Regions from separate parts of the Lysinibacillus sp. FSL P2-0066 genome, predicted to be linked through region 1. Evidence: a T-box and tRNA genes for the amino acid it is inferred to sense, from the RefSeq annotation. Region 1 holds a T-box; the other holds one or more tRNA genes.
The links. A T-box is a leader RNA that pairs with one kind of tRNA and senses whether it is charged. The one in region 1 lies ahead of tyrS (tyrosine--tRNA ligase), so its partner is inferred to be a tRNA-Tyr.

Region 1 (12,288 bases):
TGTCCACATGGTACTACGGACTCATTCAACCAATATATTGAAAAAGCGATTTCTCAACATTTCACAGATATAACATTTACAGAACACGCCCCATTGCCTAAAAGTTTTGTCGATCCAACCCCACAACAAGATAGTGGCATGAATTCCGATGATCTCATGCCTTACATTGAAGAATTGCAGCATCTGCAACAACAGTATGCACAGGATATTCGCATCCGCATCGGACTAGAAGTTGACTACATCCAAGGCTACGAACAAGAAACTCGTCAATTCCTTGATACATATGGACATTTTTTAGATGACGCTATTTTATCAGTTCATTTTTTAAAATGGCAAGATACCTTTGTATGTATCGACTTTTCTTCTGAATGCTTTATTGATTTTTCAAAAAAAGTTGGCTCTGTTGAACAGGTTTATGATTTATATTATGATACAGTCCTACAATCGATTAAAGCAGATCTTGGTCCTTACAAACCAAAACGGATTGGGCACCCATCGCTTATTCATAAATTTCAACTAGCGCACAACGAAAAAATCAATGACACCCCACGTATCAAAGAAATATTAGACAGCATGAAATTCGCGGGCTATGAATTAGATTTAAATAGTGCTGGTTTAAGTAAACAATATTGTCAGGAGCCCTATCCACCATTTGCCCTTATCAATTATAGTCAAGCTATTAAACTACCATATGTATTTGGTTCAGATGCACATAGCGTAGAAGACTTACATCAACACTATAACGTTATATTACCAATATAAATAACTTTTAAACGAGGTGCTTAGTATGTTTACACAAATTAATTACGAAGGATCAATTGCTGACCAATATCTGACATTGTCAAAACAATTAGATGCACTATTAACTGGCGAAACCAATCAAATCGCCAATTTAAGTAATGCCTCTGCTCTGTTAAATCAATTTTTAACGAACATTAACTGGGTTGGTTTCTATCTTTTACAGGAAAATGAGCTTGTGTTAGGACCATTCCAGGGCCTGCCTGCCTGTGTTAGAATCCCTATTGGGCGTGGTGTTTGTGGTACAGCTGTGGCAACAAGAGAAACAGTTGTCGTGAAAGATGTACACAATTTTCCAGGCCATATTGCCTGTGATGCTGCATCGCAGTCTGAAATTGTTATACCGCTAATGAAGCAAGGTGAAATTCTTGGTGTGTTAGATATCGATAGTCCTATTGTGAATCGATTTTCAGCGGAAGATCGCAATGGCTTAGAAAAATTTGTTAAAACACTCCTTAACCATTTATAATACAATATTAAAAATTGCCCTGAAATGTTTTATATTGTCATTTCAGGGCAATTTATTTAAACAACCATTTACATTTATCAAACCTATGAATTCGTTTGGTACGAACCATTGTGAGTACAAAAGCGATTTTTCCCGCTATTTTTCGCTTCATACAAGGCGGTATCGGCATGCAAAAACACAGATTGGAATGCTGGTCGATCTCGCTCATCCCATGTTATAAGACCCGCAGAAATGGTTACTTGTGGATCTGTGGCACTTGGGATGACTTCCACAATGGTTGATGCTAATTCTAAAGCTTCTTTTTCATCGATGTTAGGCACATAGACAGACATTTCTTCTCCACCCCATCTTGCACATATCCCACGACTTCCAATAGTCTCTTTTAATTGAACCGCAATCTGAACAAGAATTTTATCTCCAACTTGGTGACCATACGTATCATTAATACGTTTAAAATTATCAATATCAATTAACAAAAACATACCCGATTGATCATATTCAAGTGATTTTTCTACAAACTGATCGAGGTAACTGCGGGCATACAGTTTCGTTAAATGATCCAAATCGACCATTTCCTGTAGCTGTGTTCGTAAAATTGAGTTTGCAATGGCTAATGATGAGTGGTGAATTAAAGATTGCATTAATTTGAAACTATCGAATGAAAAGAAATATGGCTCTTTATGTAAAACAATACTGAAACCATTAATCTTTTCCTCCATAAGTATAGGAATCGCCATAATCGAGCGATACTCAATTTGATTAGGAGTTAGACGGCTGAAATCGGCAACAAATAGTGGATCATTCGTTTGAGCAAAGTGCTGTTCAACATGTTTTATATAACTTTGACCATTTTCTGAATGGAACAGGGAGGTACTTGCACCTGTTATTTCAAATGTATCATGTTTTTTAAATGCGAAACAAACTTCCATTGGCTGAAAGGATTTCAGTAACTGCTTTTGTAGGAAAAGTAACATTTCATGAATGTCAATTCGCATATTTAAACGATGCGAAGTTTCATTGATGAGTTGTAAATCACTTACGAGGCGATGCGATTGATGATATAATTTTGCATTTTCAAGAGCATTTCCTGAAGCTTGTGCCAGCATCCGTACAAAATCTTTTTCGGTTGTTGAAAAAAGATAAGTGGTGGGAGCACTTACTTGCAAGATGCCATAAATAGCTTGCCTGCCCTTAATCGGTGCATTTAACAACCGACAATTTAAATCGCTCGCTAGCTCTGTGGTTAACTCTCCTGATACAAAGGCTTCAATAGTAGCAGGTCTTTCTGATAAATAATCAAAAAGCTTAATATCGATGGTCGTGTGTCGATCTTGATCATTCGATAAAATAAGCTCCACATTAAACTCAGGAAAATTATCCCGTATATTTTTTAATACATTTTCTAAAATTAAATCAATATCCATTGTTGAATGAAATAAATCAGTCATGTTATATAGTTTTCTATATTGGTCTTCATTTATTTTGACATCTAAATTGTCTTTAATCATTTGAAGAACCTTTGAAAGTATTTCTATACACTCTTCACCATACTCCGAGGTCATAAAGTCTGTCCAAGACTCTGTTGCCTCCACAAGTAATACACCAATGGGATTTTTGCCCTCTGCTTGGAAAAGCACCATATCTGTCATCATTGAATAGGCCTGTCTTGCTTTCAATATATAAGGAATTTTCACTACTTTTTGTTGATAAAAACTAGCTTCGATCATCAGCCATGACACAGCATTTAGCTTTGTTTCAATTGTTAATGAAGCCATCTCTTCTATTGGGATTAAGGAATTACCTTCAAAACTAAGAAAAGCAGCATTATCAATTTTCAAGCGCTTCTTTAGAAACTGTTTCAATGAACAAAAATACCCATTAAAACTAGTTTGTTCTTCATAAGAACTCACCCAAAAGCTCAAAACATCAGATTTTATATATTTTAGCGTTTGTAAATGGTCTGTCATGAAATCACCTTTTCTATATAACGTCCAAATCAATTACTATTAACTTATAATATATTATACATAATTTGTGTCATTTTGACTATGTAATTATCCCTTACTTTTACAATTTACATAACACAGCGTATCATTAACTATTCCCATATTATTTAAAATAGGTAGTGAGGAATTTCTAAACTGTACCCTATAAGATAGACACTTGAAAAAGGTCATCTTATAGGGCATTTTTGTTTATAATTGAAAAAAACAAGATTCGGAGCCACTACTATGACTAAGAACTTTTTAACACCCCACCAACAAAATGAATTAAAAAAGAATCCGTATGTAAAAGCTGTGAGCGATAAAGCGATTACGTATACGGATGAGTTTAAACGCTTATTTATTGCACAATCTGAAACAGGAAAATTACCAAGAGAAATTTTTGAAGAAGCGGGATTTGACGTGGAAGCGATTGGTATAACACGTATTCACAGAGCAGGTACTAGGTGGAGAACAGCTTATAAAAAACGTGGAATCACCGGTTTAGAAGATTCTCGAAAACACGGTACAGGACGTCCTATCGAGCGAGAATTAAGTATAGAGGAAAAGTATGCACGACTTGAAGCAAAAATGCGTTTACTAGAAGCGGAAAACGAACTATTAAAAAAGATCGATTTACTCGAAAGGCAGATGTTGAAAAAGAAATAAAACTCGCACCAGAACTGAAATTTGAACTAATTGGTCAAACGATTGAAACGTATGGATTGAAGCGAATGGTACGCTATCTTTGTGAAGTGTTGGAGGTATCACGCTCAGGCTATTATAACTATTTTAAGGAAGAATCTCTTCAAAAAAGAGCGATGAAACACCAAGCAGATGAAGTCGTAAAGGAAGTGATTTTAAAAGCATATCGATTCCGACGACGTCACAAAGGAGCCCGTCAAATCAAAATGACGCTTCACCATCAATATGGTATTACCTATAATCTGAAGCGAATTCGCCGCATTATGAAGAAGTTCGGGATTATCTGTCCAATTCGTAAAGCAAATCCTTATCGTCGTCTAGCCAAAGCCACACAAGAACATCGTACGTGTCCACATCTGCTCGAACGCCAATTTAAACAAGGCGTGGCTGGTAAAGTCCTCTTAACGGATATCACATATTTGACATATAAAAATGGTAAACGTGCTTATTTATCAACGATTAAAGACGCTGAGACGAATGAGATTTTGGCGTATGAAGTAGCAGATAGCATCACAATGGAAATTGTGCTCGACACTTTGAAAAAACTGAAAAAGCTAAAGCATCTAGCTCAGGACGCCTTCATCCATTCAGACCAAGGTTTTCATTATACCAATCCAGCGTTCCAAAAACTCGTGAAACAAATGGGCTTAGGTCAATCGATGTCACGCCGAGGAAACTGTTGGGACAACGCACCTCAAGAATCATTCTTTGGGCATTTTAAAGATGAGACGAATATAAAAGATTGTGAGACATTAGAAGATGTAAAACAAGAAGTGAAAAGCTATATGATCTATTATAACCATTATCGAGGTCAGTGGAATTTAAAAAAGCTGCCGCCTGTAAAATACAGACTGCAGCTTCAAGAAGTTGTCTAACCTTTTTCAAAATGTCCTTTACAAAGGGTACACTTTATTCCTACTATGTTCTTTTATATTTTTTTACTAGCTAATAATTGACGTCCTTGTCCTAAGCAGTTACAATGGAGGTTGTGTAAAATAAACGCAGCAGTGGTATAAGCTTATGATTGTATTTTATTCCTCTATTTTCTTATATACAACTACTTAGATGATCAGTAATGAAAATTAGATGGTGTATTGTGTAACCTAACGGCTGCATAGGCGAAAGTACATGAAAATAAAATGCGTGTAAGAACGGGTACTACTGGTTTTTGTTTTACAACAAAAAAACCAAATTTAAAGGAGGAGACAACAATATGTCTCGTTATACAGGTCCATCTTGGAAATTATCACGTCGTCTTGGTATCTCACTAAGCGGTACAGGTAAAGAAATCGAAAAACGTCCTTACGCACCAGGACAACACGGTCCAAACCAACGTAAAAAATTATCAGAATACGGTTTACAACTTCAAGAAAAACAAAAACTTCGTCATATGTATGGTATGAACGAACGTCAATTCCGTACTCTATTTAACCGCGCTGGTAAAATGAAAGGTGTTCACGGTGAAAACTTCATGATCCTTCTTGAAACTCGCCTTGACAACTTAGTTTACCGTTTAGGTTTAGCTCGTACTCGTCGTGGAGCTCGTCAATTAGTTAACCACGGTCACATCTTAGTAGATGGCAAACGCGTTGATATCCCATCATACAGCGTAAAACCAGGTCAAACGATTTCTCTTCGTGAAAAATCTCAAAACCTTGCTGTAGTAGTAGAAGCAATCGAAGTAAACAACTTCGTACCTGACTACTTAACATTCGATGCTGACAAAAAAGAAGGTACATTCACTCGCCTTCCAGAGCGTTCTGAATTATCAGCTGAAATCAACGAAGCATTCATCGTAGAGTTCTACTCTCGTTAATCAATTTGCTCTGCAAATGATGCCAACAAAACCCCTGAAATCCCTTGTATATCAAGGTTTCAGGGCTTTTTTATTTTTTACCATTTAATCTAAATGATTCTAACTCCTCTGAACAATTCAAACCTACGTTTTTTGCTTTGAATCATTAATGCTGAAACGAATGTAGCAGCGGATGGAGTCGCTCGTTTAACTTTATGTAGAGTCAGCAATAATAAGAAGTCTAATTTACTTTCTGTAATGCCCAAAGAAGCTAACTCATTGTTTGCTACATCCAACACATAATCACTTAACCATAACAACATTAATCACAGCTTGGCATCTTGATTTGTATCACTTGAAGAAGACATCTGAATATACGGCCCTACCCCTAATACTGGTAAATCATCTTTATGTGTGTACGTTTTCTTGCTTTTTGTCAATAAAATCACCTTTTAATTAGATTATCGAATGCAAGAATTTTTATTTCCACTAATTTCTTCAAAATGATGCACTACTTTTTTAGCGCAGACGCATTGCCCCAATTATAACCAACAATAATTTTTCTCTCTTACTATTGTGACAATTTTATGTACTTTAAAATAGCAATTACATAGTTTCAAAATAACATAATCACTACCTTTATAATAAAAACAAAATATCAGTTATTTACTATTCATTAGATCATCAAAATAGAACTGTTTTCCAAAAAATATATTTTACTTTCATAATAAAATATTTTTAAAACCTTTTTAAATTCAATATTCTACTACAAAACAACATTCCATACCCCTTTCATCGCTTTAACTTTTTTGTAAAATAATAACATGAAGAAAATTAACATTTTTAATAAAAATACGAGTTGAACTTTTACAAAAAATAGAATACGATGAATTGCGAAAGGTGGTTCACCATCATTCAAGCAATAATAATTTTTTAAAAGGGGTTGGAAATATGTCAGACGTTCTAAAGCAATTTGTTATGCCGAAAACAAACTTATTTGGACCTGGAGCAATTCAAGAAGTTGGTAAGCGCTTAAATGATTTAGAAGTGAAAAAGACATTAATCGTAACAGATGAGGGCCTACACAAATTAGGTCTCTCAGAACAAATTGCAAACATCATTACAGCTGCTGGAATTGATGTAGCAATTTTCCCTAAAGCAGAACCAAATCCAACAGATCAAAACATTGAAGATGGTATTGCAGTGTATCATGCTGAAAACTGCGATTCTATTGTTTCTCTTGGAGGAGGCAGCGCACACGATGCAGCAAAAGGTATCGGACTTATTGCTTCGAATGGTGGACGCATTCATGATTATGAAGGCGTTGATAAATCACAAAATCCACTTGTGCCATTAATTGCAATTAATACAACGGCAGGCACTGCAAGTGAAATGACTCGTTTCACCATTATTACGGATACAGCTCGTAAAGTAAAAATGGCGATTGTGGATAAACATGTGACTCCGTTACTTTCTATTAATGATCCAGAACTAATGATTGGTTTACCTCCTGCTCTTACAGCAGCTACTGGCGTTGACGCATTAACACATGCCATCGAATCATTCGTTTCTACGAATGCTACACCAATTACAGATGCATGTGCTGAAAAAGTACTGCAACTGATTCCTGAATTTTTACCACGTGCCTATGCAAATGGAGCTGATATAGAAGCTCGTGAACAAATGGTATATGCACAATTTTTAGCGGGAATGGCCTTTAATAATGCATCACTTGGCTATGTTCATGCAATTGCTCATCAATTGGGTGGTTTCTATAACCTACCGCATGGCGTGTGTAATGCTATTTTATTGCCACATGTTTGTCGATTTAATGTTACAGCACGTACAGAGCGCTTTGCTCGTATCGCTGAATTATTAGGAGAAAACGTAGAAGGTTTAAGTAAGCGCGATGCCGCTGAAAAGGCTATTACAGCTATTGAGAAATTATCACAAGATTTAAATATTCCTAGTGGCTTCCGTGAATTAGGGGCAAAAGATGAGGATATTGAGATCTTAGCAAAAAATGCATTGTTAGATGTGTGTGCTGAGACGAACCCTCGTAAAGCAACACTAGAGGATATCAAACAAATCATCACAAATGCAATGGGACCTATTGTGAAAAAAGAAGAGTCACTCGAGGCAGTTGCCCTTTCTTAATCGACGGTTTCCTATAAGCCTATGACATAGGGTGGAGAAAACAAATGTTTTCTCCACTTTTTTATGGGCTCGAAATACACACATTGTCTATCATGGAAACTCTCGCTATACTTTTCTTAAAAAGGATGGGAGAATACGATATGCGCTTAATTTCAATTTGTCCTAGTAATACAGAATTAGTTGCCTATTTAGGGCTGACAGACCAGCTCATTGGAGTCGATGATTATTCCGATTGGCCATCAACAGTTAAAGATCTGCCACAGCTTGGGCCAGATTTATCAATTAACATGGATGCATTAGAGGCATTACAGCCTGATCTTGTTCTGGCTTCCTTGAGTGTACCAGGTATGGAAAAAAACATTGAGGCACTAAAAGAAAGAAATATTCCTCATATTATTTTTAATGCAAACTCATTAGAAGAAATTGCGCAAGATCTTCTGACCCTTGGTAAAGCTTGTCAAGTGGAGGAACAGGCAAAAACAATTGCTGAAGAGTACATGCATTCCATCGAAAAAATGTATTCGATTGCACAAACAATTTCGAAGAAGCCTACCCTCTATTGGGAATGGTGGCCAAACCCTATTTTCACTCCTGGAAAAATAAATTGGCTAACAGAAATTAGTGCTCTTGCTGGTGGCATTAATCTATTTCAAGATGTTGAACTTGCTAGTGTTCAAACAGATTGGACTGATGTTGTTGAACGCAAGCCCGACTATATCATGATGGCTTGGGTTGGTGTAGCATTTGAACGTATCCAACCTGCTAATTTATTAAAACGTCCATATGCTAAAGAGCTACATGCCGTTCAATTAGAACAGCTTCATGTAATGGAAGAATGGCTGTATTGTCGCCCTTCTCCACGACTTATTGAAGGTGCTATCAAGCTTGCAAAAATACTGCATCCTAAACAATATGAAGAAATAAAATCTCCAAGCTTTTTATGATAAAAAAACCACATCCCCTCTTTTTTGGGGATGTGGTTTTGCTCATCGAAATTATACAAATTTCACCATATGATATTTTTTCTTACCTCGACGGACAATGCTGAATGCATCCTCTAAACGATCCTTCGCATCGACTACATATTCTAAATCTGTTACCTTTTCACCGTTTACACTAATTGCACCATTTGATACATCCTCACGTGCTTGACGTTTTGAAGATGAAATGCCTGCTTCCACAAGAAGATCAACAATATTTTTGTCCTCTTTCGCCATTTCAATAGAAGGAACATCTTTAAAAGCATCCTTCATTTCTTCAGCCGACAGTGCTTTTAAATCTCCTGAGAATAAAGCTGCCGTAATACGGATAGCTTGCTCTAATGCTTCTTGACCATGTATTAAACGAGTCATTTCTTCAGCTAGCGCCTTTTGTGCCTTACGTAAATGTGGCTCCTCCTCTACAGAAACGGCTAAAGCTTCAATTTCTTCACGAGAAAGGAACGTAAAGATTTTTAAGTATTTTATGACATCTGCATCCGCAGCATTAATCCAGAATTGGTAGAACTCATAAGGAGATGTTTTCTTCGCATCTAACCATACAGCACCACCCGCTGTTTTACCAAATTTTGTACCATCTGCTTTTGTTACTAAAGGAATCGTAATACCAAAGGCTTTTGTTTCTTCCTCATGTGTTTTACGAATAACCTCTAAACCAGTTGTAATATTCCCCCATTGGTCAGAGCCACCTACTTGAATACGGCAATTGTAGTGATTATATAAATGATTGTAATCAATACCTTGAATTAACGTATAGGCAAACTCTGTAAACGAGATTCCTGTGTCAAGACGAGAAGCAATCGTATCTTTCGCTAACATGTAGTTTACGTTAATTAATTTCCCGTAATCACGTAAAAATTCAATTGTGTTTATATTTCCAATCCAGTCACGATTGTTCACCAGCTGAGCTCCATTGCCATCTTCCGCAAATTCGAAAATACGTTCTAATTGACTACGAATTCCTTGGACGTTTTTATCAATTTGCTCGACTGTTTGTAATTGGCGCTCTTCTGAACGACCAGATGGATCACCGATCATTCCTGTCGCACCACCGACAAGTAAAATCGGACGGTGACCTGCTTTTTGGAAGCGACGAAGTGTTAACAATGGCACAATATGGCCAATATGCATGGAGTCAGCTGTTGGATCTACTCCACAGTATAAAGATACTGATTGCTCATCTAATAGTTTTGCCATGCCTTCTGCATCTGTTTGTTGGTAGAGCAAACCACGCCATTCTAAATCTTGTAATAATTCGTTTGTCATGTTCATTCCTCCTAAAATGGTTAAAATTCGTTACGTGCATGGACAGATTTAAATAAAAAAAGTCCCTACACGCAAACAATTGCATGCAGGGACGTTAAGTTACAAACTAACGCGGTACCACCCAGCTTGAAGATGTCATCCACCTTCCACTTCATTCAACCGCCTTTATCGCAGGCGCGCACGTCTAAGCTCCAAGCACGTAATTCGTCTCTACATTATGACCAGTTTTCACCAACCACTGGCTCTCTAAACAGGGAATATAGACACTACTGCAAACTTTTCATCACCAGAAAACTATAAACATAATTCTATACGATTCTTTTTCAATGTCAATAACTATGTTCGTGCTAAAACAATATGTGCTATAATAGACAAGATTTTAGGAGGTCGATACATTGAAAGATTGGATTGAAAAAATCAATGCAAAGATCGATGAATTACTTGAACAAAAATGGATGAAGAAATTACGTATTTCAGGTAGTGTTACCTGGAACTTATTTTTACTATTTTTAGTCTTTGCATTGGTTGGCACTGTATTTGTCGGTTCAGTTGGAGCTGGTTATTTTGCTTCTCTTGTAAAAGAAGAACCGTTACGCTCAAAACAAGAGCTGCGTGATCAAATTTTTAGCTATGAGGAAACCAGTGAGATTTATTTTGCCAACGATATTTATATTGGGAAATTACGGACAGATTTAGACCGACGTGAAACTTCGCTTAGCAATGTGGCACCAGAGGTCGTGAATGCTGTTCTGGCAACAGAAGACGAATATTTCCGAGAGCATAATGGAATTGTACCAAAAGCGGTTATTCGTGGGTTATTACAAGATGTTACAAATTCTGCTACGCAGACAGGTGGATCTACACTTACCCAACAGCTTATTAAAAACCAAGTACTAACAAATGAAGTATCCTATGAACGTAAAGCTAAGGAAATTTTACTGGCGATGCGTTTAGAGCACTTTATGACGAAGGAAGAAATATTAGAGGCTTATTTAAATATTATTCCCTATGGTCGTAACTCTTCAGGACGAAATATTGCAGGTGTTGAAACAGCTGCTGAAGGGATTTTTGGCGTAAAAGCAAAAGAATTGTCTCTTCCTCAAGCTGCGTACATAGCTGGTATTCCACAGGCGCCATTCGCTTATACACCATTTACAAATACTGGTGAACTGAAAAGTGAAGAAGCTTTGAAACCTGGTATTGATCGTATGAAAACAGTACTTTATCGTATGAAAGAAGCTGGCTATATTGACGATGCACAGTATAATGAAGCGTTAAACTATGATATTGCTGCAGATTTCCGCGGACCAGAAATGCGCGCGGAGGATCGTTATCCTTGGCTGACTTATGAGCTTGAAGCTCGCGCAAAAGACATTATTGCAGAAAAACTAGCAAAAGATGATGGGATTGACCCAGAGCGCTTAAAGTCAGAAAAAAAATTAAAAGATAAGTATACGATTTTAGCAGATCGTGATGTTCGTTCAAAAGGCTATCGTATTTACTCAACCATTAATAAAGATATGTATGATGCGATGCAAAAAGCAGCAAAGGACTTCAAGTATTATGGTCATACGTATACTGGTAAAGGGAAGGACCCTGTTACTGGTGAAGAGATTGATATTGAGATGCCAGTACAAGTAGGTAGTATTTTAATAGAAAATACGACAGGTCGCATTTTAAGCTTTGTTGGTGGTCGAGACTTTAAAACAACTCAAGTAAACCATGCAACACAAGCTTATCGTTCTAACGGTTCTACAATGAAACCTTTACTTGTTTATGGTCCTGCCATTGAGTATGGTGTAATCGGTGCGGGTAGCCCATTAGTTGACGTGAAATTCTCTATCGGTTCTTGGAGTCCAAGTAACTATATTACGAGTGATGAGAGAGGTCTTATCCCAGCACGTGAAGCTTTAGCAGATTCTCAAAACATCTCAGCGCTACGTTTATATAACGATATTATTAGTAGACGCCCTGCAGATTTATTAGTAAAAATGGGCTTCTCAAAATTACATCCAGACGATTTTACTAACCTTGCAACTGGGATCGGTGCTTTAAGGGAAGGAACTACTGTTGAAGAAAATACAAATGCCTTCGCTACCTTTGCAAATGGTGGCCAAT
Region 2 (12,288 bases), 1.6 Mb from region 1:
AATAAAGCAGGTGGATCGACTTCCTCCATCTGCTCTATTTCTATATAGTGTTTCCACATTACTTAATTGTCGAGTTGCTGGAGTAATGTTAGCAATTCAGCAAGGTAATCTGATTCTTCATTATTACGAGCTGTTATAGCAGAAAAAATAGGAACAGCTTCTTGTAAGAGCTTATAACTATAATAGTAATAGCCTATAAAAGCTTGCTGCTCATAGCCCTTTGGCGTTTCTTCCTCCCACTCCTGCTCATCATTGTCCTCATGTTCTCTCCATAAATAGTTGACTTTTAATAGCTCCTGCATATTTTCAACAGTATTGGTTGGGTCTAGATAATCCTTCGTAATAGCATGTGCCACAGCTAAATATAACTGTAATTCTTGTAAGGAGACATCCTCTATTTTTTTACTTTTAAGCTTTTTTAAAAGAATAAGCAAAACCCATGGTGTCACCTGCCACAGTGTACCTTGATGTTCAATTAAATCAGCTAGCTGTGTGTATTGCTCCTGTTCAATCAGCTGAGGAATAGCTGTACCTCTACCATAAGGTGTTGTCAATTGTCTCCATGGGATATTGGGAATTTGCTGATCTAACATAGTAAGCCCTCTCTCATCGAAAGTATAACGAATGGATAATTAACTATTGAAAGTAAACAGTTCCTTTACTCTAATAGCATGGTTTTTGATAAAAATAATTTGGTGTATGATATATATTTACATAGGGTTTATGAAATATATGAGTCGTTGCAGGCGAAAGTGGCGGGATTAACCATGTCCAGTTGCCTGTAACTTCTCTTCCTGCTGTTTTTTCTGCTTCCTCAAACAATTTAAACTGCTGAGCCGCTGTATGATGATCAACAATGCTCACACCATCTTCTTTAAATGAATGAAGAACAGCAATATTAAGTTCGACTAATGCACGATCACGCCAAAGTGATGCTTGTTTAGTTGTATCTAGATTAAAAATTTCTGCAATAGCAGGTAGCATGTTATAGCGCTCATGATCTGCTAAATTGCGTGCACCGATTTCTGTTCCCATATACCATCCGTTAAATGGGGCTGCTTGAAAGTCAATTCCTGCCATTTGAAAACGCATACTCGAAATAATGGGTACAGCATACCACTTCATTCCTAATTTCTCCACATCGATTGACTCTGGATGGCGGATTGGAACCTCTACTATATTTTCTTCAGGAATTACAAACACTTGGGGAGCCCGGCTATCTACCTGTATAACGAGTGGTAGCACATCAAAAGCTGTTCCTTTGCCTTTCCACCCTAGAGATTCACATACTTTTGTAAACTCAATGGACTGCGAATCTCCAATAACGCCTGCCTCTGTTTCATAGCCTGCATAGCGAATTAGTTGATGATTCCAAATCCGTACTCTATCTGAAGCAAACACTGTTATTGTTGGACGGATTTTCCCATGATTTGTCGCATAATCAATATGTTCTAGTAATTTTCGGAAAATAGCCTTTTCATCTAAAACATCGCGTGCATCTACCACGTGGAGTGACTGCCAAAACAGACGTCCGATACATTTATTGCTATTACGCCATGCCACTCGTGCACCAAAAACTAACTCTTCTGTTGTTGGGTGATATTCACCTGCATCCTTAACTGCCTGTAATCTATTCTTTAACCAAAGTTCTGATTCATTTTGTTCTGTCTGGTATAGACTTAAAAACTGCTGTATCTCCTGTATATTCATATCGATTCCTCCACTTATCCTCATATTAGAGGAACAAAACAACAAGCACCATGAAAATAGTAATTAAAAAAACATACATATTTTATATATGAAATAGTTTGTTCAAATTTACTCTATAGACTCACTTTCGTAAGAGAATGTAAGAGAGATCCTAATTATTATAAAAAGACTACATTAATCATGTAATCTTCATAGTGTTGCAGCAAAGCAATCAATAGAATTTTGTGAAAGATAAAAGTCTTTCCATTTTAGGCTACTTACATGCTGCTGACGCTTTACTTTCGCGCTGGGGCTAGTCTCTGTCTGACTAACCCCGGCAATAAGTAGTCTTCCTCATTTATCCACACAAATAAATTGTAGGTATTCACTTATGGATGGCTGTTGTAACTCATTCCCTTCTCCACATTGAAGATAAGGGCTTATCCTCTCTGAGAATACAGATAATGGGCTTTTTGATCGCTATGCTACTTTGAAAAAAGGAAAGACACTTTGCAGAATGGTTGATTGGAGAGGAGCCAGCGTCACGCCGAGGGGGATTTAGCGTCACAGATGTACCCTGGAGCGAACGTAAGTGAGTGAAGCGGCTCATCGGACGCCGCCTGGAAAGGAAGCTGGCAGAACGGAAATCTACCTCTACCTTGCTAAAAGGTCTTTTTCTGCTAGTGATCTTTTTTCAACAACATGAAAAAGGAGAATAGAATTAAAGGAGAATAGAAAAAAGCATGTAACACACATCTGTGCTACATGCTTGATGACCCGTACGGGATTCGAACCCGTGTTACCGCCGTGAAAGGGCGGTGTCTTAACCACTTGACCAACGGGCCGTGGCTCCGAAGGCAGGACTCGAACCTGCGACAACCTGATTAACAGTCAGGTGCTACTACCAACTGAGCTACTTCGGAATAATGATGGGCCTAAATGGACTCGAACCATCGACCTCACGCTTATCAGGCGTGCGCTCTAACCAGCTGAGCTATAGGCCCATTTTGGAGCGGGTGATGAGAATCGAACTCACGACATCAGCTTGGAAGGCTGAGGTTTTACCATTAAACTACACCCGCAATAATGGTGGGTCAGGACGGAATCGAACCGCCGACACTTAGAGCTTCAATCTAATGCTCTACCAACTGAGCTACTGACCCGAAAATGGAGGAGGTAGAGGGATTCGAACCCCCGCGCGGTGTTACCCGCCTGTCGGTTTTCAAGACCGATCCCTTCAGCCAGACTTGGGTATACCTCCAAAAATATTAAAATGGTGGAGCCTAGCGGTATCGAACCGCTGACCTCCTGCGTGCAAGGCAGGCGCTCTCCCAGCTGAGCTAAGGCCCCATTAATCATGAAAGATGGTCGGAATGACAGGATTCGAACCTACGACCCCTTGGTCCCAAACCAAGTGCTCTACCAAGCTGAGCTACATTCCGTAAACATGAATTTATTGGCGCGCCCGACAGGAGTCGAACCCATAACCTTCTGATCCGTAGTCAGACGCTCTATCCAATTGAGCTACGGGCGCATATTAATTAAAAAATGATGAGCCATGAAGGACTCGAACCTTCGACCCTCTGATTAAAAGTCAGATGCTCTACCAACTGAGCTAATGGCTCATAAAAAAAGAAAAAATGGCTGGGGTACTAGGATTCGAACCTAGGCATGACGGAATCAAAATCCGTTGCCTTACCGCTTGGCTATACCCCAATGTTAAAATGGGGCGACTGATGGGAATCGAACCCACGAATGTCGGAACCACAATCCGATGCGTTAACCACTTCGCCACAATCGCCACTATATAAATTTATAATAGCTGTATATGAACGAGTACCTCAATACCTGGCAGGGGCAGTAGGAATCGAACCCACACCAAAGGTTTTGGAGACCTCTATTCTACCGTTGAACTATGCCCCTAAAATGGTGGAGGGGGACGGATTCGAACCGCCGAACCCTAAGGAGCGGATTTACAGTCCGCCGCGTTTAGCCACTTCGCTACCCCTCCAAGGGAATGGTGCCGGCGATAGGAGTCGAACCCACGACCTACTGATTACAAGTCAGTTGCTCTACCAACTGAGCTACACCGGCAATAATAATGGCGGTCCCGACCGGGATCGAACCGGCGATCTCCTGCGTGACAGGCAGGCATGTTAACCGCTACACCACGGGACCAAAATGGTGGAGGATGACGGGCTCGAACCGCCGACCCCCTGCTTGTAAGGCAGGTGCTCTCCCAGCTGAGCTAATCCTCCACAAAAAATAAGCGAAGCGACGTCCTACTCTCACAGGGGGAAGCCCCCAACTACCATCGGCGCTAAAGAGCTTAACTTCCGTGTTCGGTATGGGAACGGGTGTGACCTCTTTGCCATCATCACTTCACTTATTCAGCTGAAAGACTTATTCTTTCAAAACTAGATAAACGATACATTGAATGCTTCAAACATATTGGTTAAGTCCTCGATCGATTAGTATTCGTCAGCTCCATGTGTCACCACACTTCCACCTCGAACCTATCTACCTCATCGTCTTTGAGGGATCTTACTTACTTGCGTAATGGGAAATCTCATCTTGAGGGGGGCTTCATGCTTAGATGCTTTCAGCACTTATCCCGTCCACACATAGCTACCCAGCGATGCCTTTGGCAAGACAACTGGTACACCAGCGGTGTGTCCATCCCGGTCCTCTCGTACTAAGGACAGCTCCTCTCAAATTTCCTACGCCCACGACGGATAGGGACCGAACTGTCTCACGACGTTCTGAACCCAGCTCGCGTACCGCTTTAATGGGCGAACAGCCCAACCCTTGGGACCGACTACAGCCCCAGGATGCGATGAGCCGACATCGAGGTGCCAAACCTCCCCGTCGATGTGGACTCTTGGGGGAGATAAGCCTGTTATCCCCGGGGTAGCTTTTATCCGTTGAGCGATGGCCCTTCCATGCGGAACCACCGGATCACTAAGCCCGTCTTTCGACCCTGCTCGACTTGTAGGTCTCGCAGTCAAGCTCCCTTGTGCCTTTACACTCTACGAATGATTTCCAACCATTCTGAGGGAACCTTTGGGCGCCTCCGTTACCTTTTAGGAGGCGACCGCCCCAGTCAAACTGTCCGCCTGACACTGTCTCCTGCCCCGCTAAGGGGCATGGGTTAGAATTTCAATACAACCAGGGTAGTATCCCACCGACGCCTCCTTCGAAGCTGGCGCTCCGAGATCTCTGGCTCCTACCTATCCTGTACAAGTTGTACCAAAATTCAATATCAGGCTACAGTAAAGCTCCACGGGGTCTTTCCGTCCTGTCGCGGGTAACCTGCATCTTCACAGGTACTATAATTTCACCGAGTCTCTCGTTGAGACAGTGCCCAGATCGTTACGCCTTTCGTGCGGGTCGGAACTTACCCGACAAGGAATTTCGCTACCTTAGGACCGTTATAGTTACGGCCGCCGTTTACTGGGGCTTCAATTCGCAGCTTCGCTTGCGCTAACCACTCCTCTTAACCTTCCAGCACCGGGCAGGCGTCAGCCCCTATACGTCACCTTACGGTTTTGCAGAGACCTGTGTTTTTGCTAAACAGTCGCCTGGGCCTATTCACTGCGGCTCTCATGCGCTTGCACGCTCAAGAGCACCCCTTCTCCCGAAGTTACGGGGTCATTTTGCCGAGTTCCTTAACGAGAGTTCTCTCGCACACCTTAGGATTCTCTCCTCGACTACCTGTGTCGGTTTGCGGTACGGGCACCTCTCACCTCGATAGAGGCTTTTCTTGGCAGTGTGAAATCAGGAACTTCGTCCATACGGACTCGCCATCACAGCTCAACGTTACAGTGTGCGGATTTGCCTACACACACGCCTTACTGCTTGGACGCGCACAACCAACGGCGCGCTTACCCTATCCTACTGCGTCCCCCCATTTCTCAAACGGTGAGGAGGTGGTACAGGAATATCAACCTGTTGTCCATCGCCTACGCCTATCGGCCTCGGCTTAGGTCCCGACTAACCCTGAGCGGACGAGCCTTCCTCAGGAAACCTTAGTCATACGGTGGACGGGATTCTCACCCGTCTTTCGCTACTCATACCGGCATTCTCACTTCTAAGCGCTCCACCAGTCCTTCCGGTCTGACTTCAACGCACTTAGAACGCTCTCCTACCACTGACATCGTAGATGTCAATCCACAGCTTCGGTGAATCGTTTAGCCCCGATACATTTTCGGCGCAGCGTCACTCGACCAGTGAGCTATTACGCACTCTTTAAATGATGGCTGCTTCTAAGCCAACATCCTGGTTGTCTGTGCAACGCCACATCCTTTTCCACTTAACGATTACTTTGGGACCTTAGCTGGTGGTCTGGGCTGTTTCCCTTTTGACTACGGATCTTATCACTCGCAGTCTGACTCCCGTGTATAAATATCTGGCATTCGGAGTTTGTCTGAATTCGGTAAACCGGGATGGCCCCCTAGTCCAAACAGTGCTCTACCTCCAGTATTCTCATCACGAGGCTAGCCCTAAAGCTATTTCGGAGAGAACCAGCTATCTCCAAGTTCGATTGGAATTTCTCCGCTACCCACACCTCATCCCCGCACTTTTCAACGTGCGTGGGTTCGGGCCTCCAGTAAGTGTTACCTCACCTTCACCCTGGACATGGGTAGATCACCTGGTTTCGGGTCTACGACCACGTACTACATCGCCCTATTCAGACTCGCTTTCGCTGCGGCTCCGCCTTCTAAAGCTTAACCTTGCACGTAATCGTAACTCGCCGGTTCATTCTACAAAAGGCACGCTATCACCCATTAACGGGCTCTAACTACTTGTAGGCACACGGTTTCAGGATCTCTTTCACTCCCCTTCCGGGGTGCTTTTCACCTTTCCCTCACGGTACTGGTTCACTATCGGTCACTAGGTAGTATTTAGCCTTGGGAGATGGTCCTCCCGGATTCCGACGGAATTTCACGTGTTCCGCCGTACTCAGGATCCACTCAGGAGAGAACGAACTTTCGACTACAGGGCTTTTACCTGCTCTGGCGGACCTTTCCAAGTCGCTTCATCTAACTCGCTCTTTTGTAACTCCGTATAGAGTGTCCTACAACCCCAAGAGGCAAGCCTCTTGGTTTGGGCTCTTCCCGTTTCGCTCGCCGCTACTCAGGGAATCGATTTTTCTTTCTCTTCCTCCAGGTACTTAGATGTTTCAGTTCCCTGGGTCTGCCTTCAAGACGCTATGTATTCACGTCAAGATACTACGCGATTAAACGTAGTGGGTTCCCCCATTCGGAAATCTCCGGATCAAAGCTCACTTACAGCTCCCCGAAGCATATCGGTGTTAGTGCCGTCCTTCTTCGGCTCCTAGTGCCAAGGCATTCGCCGTGCGCCCTTAATAACTTAACCAAGTTATTAAGCCTATAAAAAAACTTAAAAAATAAATGTGTTTGTTACAATTTCAATGTCGTTTTATCCAGTTTTCAAAGAACAAGTTTTGAAGTATTTCATTCAGAAAGAATGAACCTTCAAAACTGAACGCAAAACGTAATCTTACAAACCCAAGGTTTGTATTCCGAAATAATCCTTAGAAAGGAGGTGATCCAGCCGCACCTTCCGATACGGCTACCTTGTTACGACTTCACCCCAATCATCTATCCCACCTTCGGCGGCTGGCTCCAAAAGGTTACCTCACCGACTTCGGGTGTTACAAACTCTCGTGGTGTGACGGGCGGTGTGTACAAGGCCCGGGAACGTATTCACCGCGGCATGCTGATCCGCGATTACTAGCGATTCCGGCTTCATGTAGGCGAGTTGCAGCCTACAATCCGAACTGAGAACGACTTTATCGGATTAGCTCCCTCTCGCGAGTTGGCAACCGTTTGTATCGTCCATTGTAGCACGTGTGTAGCCCAGGTCATAAGGGGCATGATGATTTGACGTCATCCCCACCTTCCTCCGGTTTGTCACCGGCAGTCACCTTAGAGTGCCCAACTAAATGATGGCAACTAAGATCAAGGGTTGCGCTCGTTGCGGGACTTAACCCAACATCTCACGACACGAGCTGACGACAACCATGCACCACCTGTCACCGTTGCCCCCGAAGGGGAAACTATATCTCTACAGTGGTCAACGGGATGTCAAGACCTGGTAAGGTTCTTCGCGTTGCTTCGAATTAAACCACATGCTCCACCGCTTGTGCGGGCCCCCGTCAATTCCTTTGAGTTTCAGTCTTGCGACCGTACTCCCCAGGCGGAGTGCTTAATGCGTTAGCTGCAGCACTAAGGGGCGGAAACCCCCTAACACTTAGCACTCATCGTTTACGGCGTGGACTACCAGGGTATCTAATCCTGTTTGCTCCCCACGCTTTCGCGCCTCAGCGTCAGTTACAGACCAGAAAGTCGCCTTCGCCACTGGTGTTCCTCCAAATCTCTACGCATTTCACCGCTACACTTGGAATTCCACTTTCCTCTTCTGCACTCAAGTCCCCCAGTTTCCAATGACCCTCCACGGTTGAGCCGTGGGCTTTCACATCAGACTTAAAGGACCGCCTGCGCGCGCTTTACGCCCAATAATTCCGGACAACGCTTGCCACCTACGTATTACCGCGGCTGCTGGCACGTAGTTAGCCGTGGCTTTCTAATAAGGTACCGTCAAGGTACAGCCAGTTACTACTGTACTTGTTCTTCCCTTACAACAGAGTTTTACGATCCGAAAACCTTCTTCACTCACGCGGCGTTGCTCCATCAGGCTTTCGCCCATTGTGGAAGATTCCCTACTGCTGCCTCCCGTAGGAGTCTGGGCCGTGTCTCAGTCCCAGTGTGGCCGATCACCCTCTCAGGTCGGCTACGCATCGTCGCCTTGGTGAGCCGTTACCTCACCAACTAGCTAATGCGCCGCGGGCCCATCCTATAGCGACAGCGAGATGCCGTCTTTCAGTCTCTTGCCATGAAGCAAAAGAGATTATTCGGTATTAGCCCCGGTTTCCCGGAGTTATCCCAAACTATAGGGTAGGTTGCCCACGTGTTACTCACCCGTCCGCCGCTAACGTCAAAGGAGCAAGCTCCTTCTCTGTTCGCTCGACTTGCATGTATTAGGCACGCCGCCAGCGTTCGTCCTGAGCCAGGATCAAACTCTCCATAAAAGAAATTTGATTAGCTCAAATTGTTTTGCTGGCATCATGTTTGATGTCCAAAATTGTGTTTCGTTTACTAGCAAAGCTAGCTACTTAAAACTTTATTGATTACGTTTTGCTTGTTCAGTTTTCAAGGTTCATGTTTTGCTTTGTTTTAGCGTGTCACCCTGGCGACTTGTATAATACTACACCCTTATTTTTAAAAGGTCAACACTTTTTAATAAAAAACTTTATTTTTTTTATTATCAACGGAAAACTTCCTATATTAATAACTTTAAAATCTAATCACAAGCTAGTTCAATGTTAGACCATGAACTAGAAAATAATTTTATCATAATTTCCTACAAAAAAATAATAGATCTTTAAAAAAACAAAAAACTCGGTAGAGAAACCGAGTTTTTAAAATGGGAAAAAGAACGGGATGGCTATCATCATCACAATAAACATAATAATTTGTAACGGTATCCCTATTCTTACAAAATCCATAAATTTATAGCCCCCTGCCGTCATTACCAGTGCATTCGTGGGGGAAGCAATTGGCGTAGCAAACGCCATACTTGCTGCGACTGCGACTGCAATCATAAATGTTGTGGGACTAACCTCAATGGCAATGGCAGCACTCATGGCAATGGGGGCAAACAATACAGCCGTTGCCGTATTACTAATGAATTGACCAAAAATGGCTGTCAAAATGTAAATCCCTATGAGTACACCATATGGTCCGAAACCACCTAAAGCATTAATAATACCATCAGATAAAATGGTCATGCCTCCTGTTTTTTCTAACGCTGTCGCCATTGGTAACATAGCAGCCACTAACACAATACTTTCAAAATTCATATTGCTATAGGCATCTTCCATGTTTCTCAAGCAACCTGTTAAAATCATCAGTACGGCACCAATCATCACAGAGATTACAGCAGGGAAAATTTCAAATGCCATCAAAATAATCATGAATAACATAATAATTCCCGCAATTCCAGCTTTGCCTGTAGCCGCTGCCACACTTGCGTGTTCTTTCGGCTGGCCAACAACCACGACATCCTGTGTTTCTCTTGCTAACAAAAGAATTTCATCCCATGCTCCCTGTACTAATATTGCGTCTCCAAATTTTAATTTGTGAGATACCATATCCTGAAGTTTATAACCACCCTTGCGATTAATACCAATGATATTTAGATTGTATTTTTCTCTGAAACCGAGGGAGCTAACCGTTTCATTGATAAAGCTCGAATTAGGGGTAAGCAATACCTCAGCAATACCCAGATGCTTCGATACTAATTCATCGGCTTCCCCTTCAACTAATCCTTGCATCTCAAGATGATAATCCTCAACAAAACGATGAATATCCTCTATTTCTCCTTGAACATATAACTCATCCTTGGCATGAATGACACTAGTTGGTCCTGCCATTTCTTGATAAGTCATCGGTAATAAATTAATACCCTCCTGAGATTTACGGTGAATTTTCATCATACAGAGCATATACTTAGCTGGTAGTTTTAATTCCGCTAACGATGTTTCAATAATAGGCGACTCCTCAGGAACAGAGATTTTAAATAGACGATTATTTAAATCATATTGTTTAATAATTTTTTTGGGCGAAAGTTTATAGCCTTCATTGCTTTGTGTGCGGTTTTGATCATTTGGTAATAAAATATTTCTTACAAGTACTAAATAAGTAATGCCAGCAATCATCCCCACGATGCCAATAGGAGTCACTTCAAAAAAGCCAAGTTTATTATAGCCTCGATCAACTAATAACTGACTGACAATTAAATTGGTTGGTGACGCAATCAGTGTCATCAAACCTGAAAGACTTGCCACATAGGAGAGCGGTAGTAGAAATTTAGAAGGACTTACTTTCATACTAATCGCTATACTTACAACGATTGGCATCATTAAGGCGACAGTACCTGTATTACTCATAAATGCACCGACCGATCCTACAATAATAAGAAGTAGCACAAATAACTTGAGCTCACTATTGCCTGACCATTTTAGTAAGAGTCGCCCCGCCATGCCTGCTAGGCCAGTTCGTAAAATCCCTGCACCCACGACAAATAACCCTGCAATCATTAAAACTACAGAGTTTGAAAAACCAGCTAATGCCTCCGCGGGCGTTAAAATGTCCATAATGACAAATGCTAAAAGTGACACAATTGCTACAAGATCTGCTCGTATTTTATTGGTCACAAATGCGAAAATTGTTGCTCCTAAAATAAGAAATGTTAATGTAAGCTGCACATTCATGAATTCCTTTCTAACATTAATCATTATTAATTATTGACAGCAAAAAAATTGTATACCATTGCTATTTTTATTATAGCTTACGCTGAGGCCTATATGATAAAATTCACCATCTTTTCAAAATTAAAATAAGTGTGGTAGTCATCCACACTTATAATTGTAGCTTCACTATTTTATTTTTGATAAAGATGATGTTCTTTAATATAGTTGTAACAAGCAGTAGGCAAGAGGTATCTTGGTTCTCCCCCCATTGCAAATTCTTCTCGAATATAGGTAGAGCTAATTTCCATCGCTAGCCCTTTATCGATAAGGTGAAATCTTCCATCATCATTATTTCTTAAAATGGGGGAACGACTAATGGTTGATAGCATATCGATGCCATGTCGTGCCATTACAATAAATTTATTCTCCGCTACTAATGCGTCACCCTTTTTCCATAACCCTGCACCAATATCCACTAATAAATCAGCACCCATAATAAAATGTATCTCATCCTCTGGGTTCTTCTCTCTAAAGTATTTCATGGTGTCATATGTGTAAATATTCCAGCCTTCTTGATCCATCTCATAGGAATCTGCAATAAAACGATCGTCCTTAGCTATGGCTAACTGAAGCATATTCCAACGATGTGTATCAGCTGTTTTGATGGTTTTATCTTTGCGTTTATTTGAACAAGGCAAAAAAATAACCTTATCTAACTTACACCGATGTGCGACAGTGCTTGCTGTCCAAAGATGGACATTGGTAATAGGATCAAATGATGAACCATAAATGCCTATTCTCGCCATCGTCTCTACCTCCTACAATTTTCTTTTAAATACGTTGTGAGACCTTTTCTTTTATCGCCTGTATGCATGCCATTTTATTGTCCCAACATGCTTGACTTAAATCGACTGGATATTCTTCAGGATTCATTGTTCGCTTATATTCGCACCACAATAAATGTAAGTTTTCCTTTACATATTTTTGTGTTTCTTGAATAGTTGGCTCCTTATAAACAATATTTCCGTTTTCTACGATACTTTCATGTAACTCTTTTGCCGTAAAATTTGTAACAAATTTACTAATATACGTATGAATAGGGTGGAACATTTTCAATCTTTCTTCTTGCTGTATGTTTTCATTATCTAACGCAATATAATCTCCTTCAGCATGACCATTCTCTGCATTAATAATACGGTAAACGCGTTTACGTCCAGGTGTAGTCACTTTCTCAGGATTTGCTGAAATTTTAATGGTATCAA

Region 2: it has a tRNA-Tyr gene. The T-box ahead of tyrS (tyrosine--tRNA ligase) is inferred to sense a tRNA for this amino acid. The anticodon was not compared.

Annotation. Positions count from the first base shown of each region.
Region 1 covers NZ_CP150202.1:3,256,444-3,268,731, forward strand. Annotated here, with positions in the region: gene hisJ (histidinol-phosphatase HisJ) at 1-762, shown strand, start outside; gene MKZ14_RS16260 (GAF domain-containing protein) at 788-1,267, shown strand; gene MKZ14_RS16265 (GGDEF domain-containing protein) at 1,351-3,234, opposite strand; one part of gene MKZ14_RS16270 (IS3 family transposase) at 3,499-3,880, shown strand; one part of gene MKZ14_RS16270 (IS3 family transposase) at 3,880-4,829, shown strand; gene rpsD (30S ribosomal protein S4) at 5,168-5,770, shown strand; gene MKZ14_RS16280 (iron-containing alcohol dehydrogenase) at 6,701-7,906, shown strand; gene MKZ14_RS16285 (cobalamin-binding protein) at 8,047-8,850, shown strand; gene tyrS (tyrosine--tRNA ligase) at 8,902-10,170, opposite strand; T-box leader at 10,255-10,463, opposite strand; gene MKZ14_RS16295 (transglycosylase domain-containing protein) at 10,566-12,288, shown strand, end outside.
Region 2 covers NZ_CP150202.1:242,690-254,977, reverse strand. Annotated here, with positions in the region: gene MKZ14_RS01295 (hypothetical protein) at 63-593, opposite strand; gene MKZ14_RS01290 (nitric oxide synthase oxygenase) at 664-1,710, opposite strand; tRNA gene MKZ14_RS01285 (tRNA-Glu) at 2,463-2,534, opposite strand; tRNA gene MKZ14_RS01280 (tRNA-Asn) at 2,536-2,612, opposite strand; tRNA gene MKZ14_RS01275 (tRNA-Ile) at 2,620-2,693, opposite strand; tRNA gene MKZ14_RS01270 (tRNA-Gly) at 2,698-2,771, opposite strand; tRNA gene MKZ14_RS01265 (tRNA-Phe) at 2,777-2,852, opposite strand; tRNA gene MKZ14_RS01260 (tRNA-Ser) at 2,858-2,950, opposite strand; tRNA gene MKZ14_RS01255 (tRNA-Ala) at 2,964-3,039, opposite strand; tRNA gene MKZ14_RS01250 (tRNA-Pro) at 3,055-3,131, opposite strand; tRNA gene MKZ14_RS01245 (tRNA-Arg) at 3,147-3,223, opposite strand; tRNA gene MKZ14_RS01240 (tRNA-Lys) at 3,242-3,314, opposite strand; tRNA gene MKZ14_RS01235 (tRNA-Gln) at 3,331-3,405, opposite strand; tRNA gene MKZ14_RS01230 (tRNA-His) at 3,415-3,490, opposite strand; tRNA gene MKZ14_RS01225 (tRNA-Trp) at 3,539-3,612, opposite strand; tRNA gene MKZ14_RS01220 (tRNA-Tyr) at 3,617-3,700, opposite strand; tRNA gene MKZ14_RS01215 (tRNA-Thr) at 3,708-3,783, opposite strand; tRNA gene MKZ14_RS01210 (tRNA-Asp) at 3,792-3,867, opposite strand; tRNA gene MKZ14_RS01205 (tRNA-Val) at 3,872-3,947, opposite strand; rRNA gene rrf (5S ribosomal RNA) at 3,959-4,074, opposite strand; rRNA gene MKZ14_RS01195 (23S ribosomal RNA) at 4,141-7,068, opposite strand; rRNA gene MKZ14_RS01190 (16S ribosomal RNA) at 7,251-8,803, opposite strand; gene MKZ14_RS01185 (SLC13 family permease) at 9,194-11,047, opposite strand; gene nadD (nicotinate-nucleotide adenylyltransferase) at 11,218-11,832, opposite strand; gene MKZ14_RS01175 (nicotinate phosphoribosyltransferase) at 11,858-12,288, opposite strand, start outside.